2 regions of the Embleya sp. NPDC055664 genome follow, and region 1 is predicted to be linked to the other one. Evidence: riboswitches for the same ligand, from Rfam matches in the RefSeq annotation. Region 1 holds a riboswitch; the other holds the start of a gene.
What was found. Region 1 has a riboswitch for cyclic di-AMP ahead of ACWGR4_RS46170 (C40 family peptidase). Riboswitches for the same ligand answer to the same signal wherever they lie in the genome.
Positions count from the first base shown of each region.

Region 2: another riboswitch for cyclic di-AMP. It lies ahead of ACWGR4_RS29560 (transglycosylase family protein); the one in region 1 lies ahead of ACWGR4_RS46170 (C40 family peptidase).

Region 1 is NZ_JBSHGZ010000060.1:631-4,812, forward strand. Features, by position in the region: partial or broken gene ACWGR4_RS46165 (DUF72 domain-containing protein) at 1-626, opposite strand, end outside; gene ACWGR4_RS46170 (C40 family peptidase) at 798-1,892, opposite strand; cyclic di-AMP (ydaO/yuaA leader) riboswitch at 1,901-2,039, opposite strand; gene ACWGR4_RS46175 (winged helix-turn-helix transcriptional regulator) at 2,525-2,992, opposite strand; gene ACWGR4_RS46180 (MFS transporter) at 3,198-4,182, shown strand, end outside.
Region 2 is NZ_JBSHGZ010000022.1:38,591-42,772, reverse strand. Features, by position in the region: gene ACWGR4_RS29570 (cell wall-binding repeat-containing protein) at 1-688, shown strand, start outside; gene galE (UDP-glucose 4-epimerase GalE) at 835-1,803, shown strand; cyclic di-AMP (ydaO/yuaA leader) riboswitch at 2,362-2,546, shown strand; gene ACWGR4_RS29560 (transglycosylase family protein) at 2,549-3,898, shown strand; gene ACWGR4_RS29555 (PIG-L family deacetylase) at 4,107-4,182, opposite strand, start outside.

The DNA.
Region 1 (4,182 bases):
ACAATTGTTGAACAACACGTGTATCCGGTCGACGGTTTCGGCCGGCATGCGCACTCGGGGCACCCACTCGGCCAGTTCCGCGCTCGTATAGGTGTGGCGGAACCGTTCTTCCTTCGACCCACTCCCCCAGGCCCGGTTGCGGCCGTGGAAGCGAACCACCGCCAGCTCGGGCGTGGTGGCCACGGCAACCGGGGGGATGGACGTGGGCAGCGACTGCGCCGTGTCGACCGCCACCGCGGCGACACCGAGGCGTTCGAGGAGAGCCGTCGTCGCGGCGCGATGTTCGTCCTGCCACCAGAGCGGATGCCGGAACTCGACGGCGAGCGGCCACCCTTGCGCCCGCTCGACGCAGTCGTGGAGGAAACGTGTGGCAGCCGAACCGGGCGCCAAGGACGGCGGGAACTGAAAGAGCAACGTGCCGAGACGTCCTGCCTCGCGCAACGGCAGCAGCGCCCCGCTGCGGGTGCTGGGCAACGCGTAGTAGGTCGCGTCCACCTCGACCACCGGGAACTGCCGGGCGTAGTGCGAAGTCGGTGTTCCGCGTCCCGGCATTCGGCCGGATACCAACCACTGGAGACCAAGGCGGAGTCGGTCCACGAGCTCGTGCCCACCGATATACGATCCATGGCCCACACGCCTACCCCGGTTCCCGGAACCTTCCGCACGGCAAGGCAGGGCAAGGCAACCCGAGATACCGCGTGCCCCGAGGCACCGGCAGCGCCGACAACGACGATCGGTCCGGGAGGGGTGCTCGCCCCCTCCCGGACCGATCGTCGGTGTAGCGCGGTCGGGTGGGTCTAGCCCGGTCGGACGGCCGCGTAGAACGGCATCGAGTCCAAGGGGGCCTCGGTCACGTTCTTGCCGGGGCGGGGGGCGTGGATGATCTTGCCGTTGCCGATGTACATGCCCACGTGCGAGTTGTCCGAGAAGTAGAACACCAGGTCGCCCGGCTTGAGCGCGTCCTTGGAGATCCGCGGGCCGTCGTTGACCTGGGTCCACGTGGTGCGGCTGAGCGAAACGTTGGCGGCTCGCCACGAGGCCTGGGTCAGGCCCGAGCAGTCGTACGAGTCGGGGCCCACGCCTCGCGGCGCGTACGGCTTGCCGATTTGGGCCCGCGCGAACGCGATCGCGGCCGCCGCCCGGCCGGACACGGGGACGTCCTTGCCCGTCGTCGGCGGCGGGTCCGTCTTGTCGCGCGAGCTGCGGTCGGTCTCGGTGCGCGAACCCGCGTCGTTCTTGTGCTCGTTCGAGTCGAGGACTTCCTTCTGCTGCTGCGCGGTGAGCGTGTTCAGCAGGCGCTGTGCCTCGGTGAGCTTGTTCTGGATCTCGCCCTTGTGCCGGTTCAGCTCGGTGCGCAGCTTCTCCAGTTCCGCGAGCTGCGAGGAGGCCTCGGTGCGGTCCTGCTGGAGAACTCGGGCCTGCGCCGCGATCTGCTTCAGCTTCGCGGCCTGCTGGCCGTCGAGCTGGGACAACATCTGCGACTTCTGCAGGTATCCCTCGGGGTCGCCGCTGAGCGCGAGCGAGAGCGAGGGCGGCAGACCGCCGCTGCGGTACTGATTGGCCGCCAGGACACCGATCTGGTCGCGCAGCGTGTTGAGCGCGGCCTGTTCCTCGGTGATCCGGGCCTGGGTCTGGTTCGCGGTGCCCTGCTGCTTGGTGATCTGCTCGTCGACGCCGTTGGCGGCTTCGGTGGCCTTGATCGCCTCGCTGTGCAGCTGGTTGACGCGGTCCTTGGTCTGCTGGAACGACTGCGCGGGGTCCGCGCTCGCGGTGCCGGCGAAGGTCATCACACCGGTCATCGTCGCGGCGGCCGTGACCACGGTCGCGGCGGTACGCACGGCGGTGCGGGGCTTGGGCTTGCGGTGCTGCCCGGATCGACGCTGGGACGCCACTGGCGGCGGTCTCCTTCCTCGGCCGCCTACCGGGTTAGCTGACGGGTTCGGGCGGAAGAAGGCGCCCTACGGTGCCGGAGCACCGATTCACCCCAGGGACTGTGAAGGGTCCCCGGTTCCGGCTTCGTGTCGCGGCGACCGCGGTTGCCCACCGTCACCGAAACCCGTCACCGAATTCGGCGGAGGCGAACGTGTCGACCGGGTGGCCGACGTGGAGCCGCTCGCCTATCGCAGAACGATAGTCACAGGCGTGTCACGACCCTCACTCGGGGTCTCTGCATTGCCAAAACTTTACCAAGAGTTCCGTTTCACCCGTCGTCGTATCACAGGAAAAGCACTCGGAATCCCGAAAGTCGATCTTGGGCCGATTTGGCAACGATTGGTGGCAAGGATCTGCCGTCCGACCTCCGCAAACGTCGCCGCACCCGCGAAATGGGCCGCCTACGGGGTTACCACGCGCCAGGCTCCGCTGTTTCGCCCGGCTTGCCTGTCCTTTTCGAACCGGGCATTCGCAAGGCCCGGCCGATCCGAGGCGAATACGCACATCGAGCGACATCGAGCGGCATCGAACAGGTGCGGGCAGACCCCGAACCCGGATTCGAAAATCGACCCCCGGTCCGGCGCCGTGCCCACTACCCCGACACCGACCGCCCCGCCGCCGCCACCGCCAGATCGCCTTCCGCTCCCACACGCGCGTCGTACTCCGCCCGCGCCTCGGCGATACGTTCCTGATGTTCCTCGGTCCAGGTGACCAGCGAGCGGATCGTGGTGTGCAGCGTGGTCCCCATCGGGGTGAGCGCGTAGTCCACCCGAGGCGGCACGACCGGATACACCGTGCGGCGCACCAGGCCGTCGCGTTCGAGCTGGCGCAGCGTCACGGTGAGCATGCGCTGGCTGATCCCGTCGATCTCCCGCCGCAACTCGGTGAAGCGCAACGTACGGCTCTCCAGGATCGCGATCACCAGAAGCGACCACTTGTCGGCGACCCGGTCGAGGATCTGCCGGACCTCGCACCCCTCGCGCACGTCCCACTGGAGGGCGTCGTAGTCCTCCTGGTTACTCGGGCAGGGGGTCGGTTCCTTCGAAGTGCCTTCTTCCATGGAAGTCGATGCTGCCGAAGGATGGGGTCGGTTACAAGAGGGAACCGGGTTCGTCCGAAGAACCGACCCCCGGTGCCCCGATCCCACCGCAATCCCACCCACCCGCGTCCCGAGGGGCTGTCGCATGTCCACATCCACGTCCGCACCCGGCAGCGCCACCGAATCCGCCCCCGAATCCGCCGCCGGCGACACCCCCGCCGGCCGCATGAGCCCCCGCGCCTGGGGCATGCTGCTCGTCCTCTGCGGCGCGATCTTCCTCGAGGGCATCGACATCGCGATGCTCAACGTCGCGCTGCCCACCATCCGCGAGGACCTTGGCATGTCCACCGGTGGCGTGAGCTGGGTGATGAGCGCGTACGTGCTCGCCTACGCCGGCTTCATGCTCCTCGGTGGCCGCACCGCCGATCTGCTCGGCCGGCGGCGGATGTTCCTCTTGTGGCTGAGCGTCTTCCTGGTCTTCTCCGGCCTGGGCGGATTCGCCACCGAGGGCTGGATGCTGATCGTGGCCCGCTTCGTGACCGGCGCCTCGGCCGCCTTCATGACCCCTGCCGGGCTGTCCATCATCACCACCGGCTTCCCGGAGGGGCCGCAGCGCAACCGGGCACTGCTCTTCTACGCGGGCACCGCCGCGGGCGGCTTCTCGCTCGGCCTGGTGATCGGCGGACTGCTGACGGCGATCGACTGGCGGCTGGTGTTCTTCGTACCGGTCGCGCTCGCCGCGGTGATCCTGGCGGCGGCGTCGGCGCTGATCCCCCGGGACGAGCGGCCCGAGGCCGGCGGGGGCTTCGACCTCGTCGGGGCGATCAGCGTGACCGGTTCGATGTTGCTGCTGGTCTACGGCGTGGTCCGGCTCGAACACCCCGCCGACGGCCCGGGCTGGACGATCGTGGTCTTCGCGGGCGGGCTCGCCCTTCTGCTCGCCTTCGTGGCCGTCGAACGACGCGCGGCGAATCCGCTGGTACGCCTCGGCATCCTGCGCTCGGGCGCGCTGGTCCGGGCGAACCTGGGCGCGATGTTGTTCGCGGGCTCGTTCTTCGGCTTCCAGTTCATCGCGGTCTTCTACCTCCAGGAGATCCGCGGCTGGTCGACCCTGGAGACCAGTTTCGCGCTGCTCGCGGTCGGGGCGGACGCGGTACTCGCGCCGACGCTGACACCGAGGCTGGTGGAGCGCTTCGGGAACCTGCGGGTGA
Region 2 (4,182 bases), on a different contig from region 1:
CACCGGTGAGGACTACTACGACGGCCTCTCGGCGGGTGCCGCGGCCGGCGGCACCAAGGACAGCGTGGTCGTCTACAGCGCGGGCGACAACATGCCCGCCGTGACCGAGTCCTACCTGAACGCGATCAACCCCGCCACCACGAACGTGATCACCGTCGGCGGGCCGGCCGACCGCGCGCTGCTGTCGGCGAACCTGCCGTCCTGGCCGGACGGCGCGGAGTACTACGCGGTCGCCGGGAACACCGCGGCCGACACCGCGGCCAAGCTCGGCCGGTTCTGGTTCGCCGCCCCGCGCACCGTGGGTCTGGCCACCACCATGACCTGGCAGGACGCCCTCACCGGCGGCGCGATGATGGCCGGGCTCGGCCCCATCCTGCTCACCGACGAGGACAGCCTGGCTCCGGCCAGCTCCTGGTACCTCTACGACAACGGCGCCTCGCTCTCCTCCGTGGTCCTGGTCGGCGGCGAGTCGGCGCTCAACGCGCCGATCGTGGACCAGGCCGGCAACCAGATCGGGCTCCCCGGTCAGTACACCTACGTACCGATGTACAACGGCGTCGAGCCGCCCGCGGGCAAGGCGCTGCGCGCCGCGCCGGCGGACAAGCCCGGCAGCCCGGCCGTGAACGGCCCGGCGAGCGGCACCGGTCCGCAGGCCGGTTCGGACGTCGAGCGGCACACCAAGCGCTGACCGCACGACACCACGGCAACACCGCGACACACCGAGGGCCCTCGGCGGGACACGACATGTCCCGTCGGGGGCCCTCGGCCCGTCCCGGCGGCGGTGAGGCACGGGCGAAACGCCCCCGAAGCGGTCCATCCGGTTAGGGTCTCGACATGAAGTGGCTTGTCACCGGCGGTGCCGGATACATCGGAACGCATGTCGTACGCGGGCTCGTCGCGGCCGGGGACGAGGTCGTCGTGGTCGACGACCTCTCCTCCGGGGTCCGCGAGCTGGTGCCGGACACGATCCCGGTGGTGATCGGCTCCGTGCTGGACCGGGCGCTGCTCGACGAGCTGTTCGGCGCGCACATCTTCGACGGCGTGGTGCACATCGCGGGCAAGAAGCGGGTGCCCGAGTCGGTCGCGCGTCCCCTCTACTACTACGAGGAGAACGTGGAGGGTCTGCGCACGCTGCTCGCGGCGATGGTCGCGGCCGAGGTGCCCCGGATCGTGTTCTCCTCCAGCGCCGCCGTGTACGGCATGCCCGACGTGGACCTGGTCGACGAGGACACCCCGTGTCTGCCGATCAACCCGTACGGCGAGAGCAAGCTGGTCGGCGAGTGGCTGATCGCGGCCACCGCGCGGGCGCACGGGATCTCCTACGCCTGCCTGCGCTACTTCAACGTCGCGGGCGCCGGCGCGCCGGAGCTCGCGGACGCGGGTGTGTCCAACCTCGTGCCGATGGTGCTGGAGAAGTTGACGGCCGGCCGCGCACCGGTGATCTACGGGGACGACTACGACACCCCCGACGGCACCTGTGTGCGCGACTTCATCCACGTGGTGGACCTGGCCGAGGCGCACGTGGCCGCCGCCCGCCGGCTCGCCGCCGACCCGGACACCCGCCTGGTGCTCAACGTCGGCCGCGGTCGGGGCACCTCGGTCCGCGAGATGGTCGAACTCATCCGCGAGGTCACCGGTTTGCGCGAGTTCGCGCCCCAGACGCTGCCCCGGCGCGCCGGCGACCCGGCCCGGGTGGTCGCGAGCGCCGAGCGGATCGCGGCCGAACTGGGCTGGAAGGCTCGCCTGGACGTCTCCGACATGGTGGAGAGCGCGTGGACCGGGTGGCGGGCGCGGCGCGGGTGACGGGCGCGGGACGCGCCACGTGGTGAACGCCGGGCCGGCCGAACGTGTGCCGCGCATCCTGTGCTCCCGAATCACCCCGAGTGCTTTCGTGTGCTCCGAACGCCTCGATGCGACGCCGGCCGGCGAGTCGGCGTCGCGGGGAGTGCGTGGGGTGAAGTGCGCCGGGATGAATCGGACTTGGGGCTTTTGTCCTGTGGGCCGAATCACTCCGGCTCCGGGTGCAGACGGGTGCGCCGATGGGTAACGGCGCGATTCCGGGCCCGAGACGCGCGATGCGCCTGTGACGAACGGGACTTCGGTGATCATTCCCGGGTGATCCATATGAGGCTCGATCAAGGTTCCTTGTCACCCGATCCGGCCGAATCCACCACGGAACGCCAACTACGGTCCTTTCCGTAAGGGATCATCTACATTGCGCTCAACCGCAAAACGGATAATCGGCTTCTATCCGACACAGACTTGTGATCTTCGGCGGGGCCTGCTTAGCGTTCGATCCGTCCGTATCCCACACGGACCCCGATCGCCGGTACGCCGAATCCTGTCGCCGGCCGTTCGGGAGGCTGACGAGCACCACACGACAGGAGCGGGGGAACCACAGGTGAACCGCCGCACACGGCACCGATCGAGACGGTCGGCGGCCGTGAACGGCTTGGGGTGAAGCCACGTTCTTCGGGACGTGGCCGGGCTATCGATCTCCGGCCCGAATCCGACAGCTCACCTCGTAGGCGTGGGAGAGGATCCAGCCATGCTGTCCGGAACCGGGCGTCATCGCCGTCGCAGCACCAGCAGGACCACGCGTCTGATCGCCGCGGCCGGCGTCGCCGGTGTCGGCGTCGCCATGCCGATCATCGGGGCGGGCACGGCTCAGGCCGCGTCCGTGAGCACCTGGGACAAGGTCGCCCAGTGCGAGAGCACGGGCAACTGGAAGATCAACACCGGTAATGGCTTCTACGGCGGCCTCCAGTTCACCCAGAGCACCTGGAACGAGTTCGGCGGCTCGCAGTACGCCGCCCGCGCCGACCAGGCGACCAAGAGCCAGCAGATCGCGATCGCCGAGAAGGTGCTCAAGAGCCAGGGCCCCGGCGCCTGGCCGGTCTGCTCGGTCAAGGCGGGCCTGACCCGCGGCGGTGCCGCTCCGGACCTCGACACGGGCTCGGCGGGCGGCAAGACCGCGCCGAAGACGGCCCCGAAGACGGAGAGCGCCAAGCCGGCGCCGAAGACCGAGACCGCCAAGCCGAAGATCGAGGTCAAGAGCGAGGCGCCGAAGACCGAGGCGCCCAAGGACGAGACTCCCAAGACCGAGGCGCCCAAGGCCGCGACGACCGCCAAGACGGACGCGGCCGGCGACTCCTACGTCGTGGTCGCCGGCGACACGCTGTCGCAGATCGCGAACGCCCGGAACGTGCCCGGCGGTTGGCCGAAGCTGTACGAGGCCAACAAGAGCGTGGTCGGCGAGAACCCGGACCTGATCTTCCCGGGCCAGCAGCTGAAGGTCGACGGCAAGGCCGCGCCGGCCGCCGAGACCAAGACCGAAACCAAGGACGAGCCCAAGGCCGAGGCGCCGAAGGCGGAGACGCCCAAGGCCGAGGCCAAGACCGAGGTCAAGCCGGCCGCCGCGCCGAAGACCACGGTCAAGACCGAGAGCACCAAGGCCGACTCCCCGGCCAAGGGCTCCGAGCAGGCCTCCGGTTCGTATGTCGCCCCGGTCTCCGGCGCCACCTTGACCGCGAGCTTCGGCTCGGGCGGGTCGCGCTGGTCCAGCGGCCACCACACCGGCCAGGACTTCGCCGTCTCGACCGGCACCACGGTGCGCGCGGTCACCTCCGGCACGGTCGTCTCGGCCGGCTGGGGCGGCGCGTACGGCAACGAGGTCGTGATCCGGCACGCGGACGGCAAGTACACCCAGTACGCGCACCTGTCCTCGATCTCGGTCAAGGCCGGGATGAAGGTGCAGACCGGCCAGAAGATCGCGCTCTCCGGCGCGACCGGCAACGTCACCGGCCCGCACCTGCACTTCGAGGTCCGCACCACGCCGAACTACGGCTCCGCGGTCAACCCGATGACGTGGCTGCGCAGCCACGGCGTGAACGTCTGATCCACCACACTCCCGCGCCGAACGGCGGGCGTCCCCTTCGGGGGGCGCCCGCCGTTCGCGTGTGCGGGCCGCGCGGGCGCGGGGCGGGCGGCGGCGGGGGCAGGGGGACGCGCGGGGCGGGTGGATGGCAGTCCCGGGGCGTAGGACGACTCCGGCGCCGAGGTTCGGGTGCCGGGGGTTCAGGCGCGGGGGTTGGGGTGCCGGGGGTTCAGGGCAGGCGGGCCGTGTGAAGGGTGGCGGTCGGGTCGAGCCACAGGGCGAGCGGTCGGCCCGCGCCGTCGAGG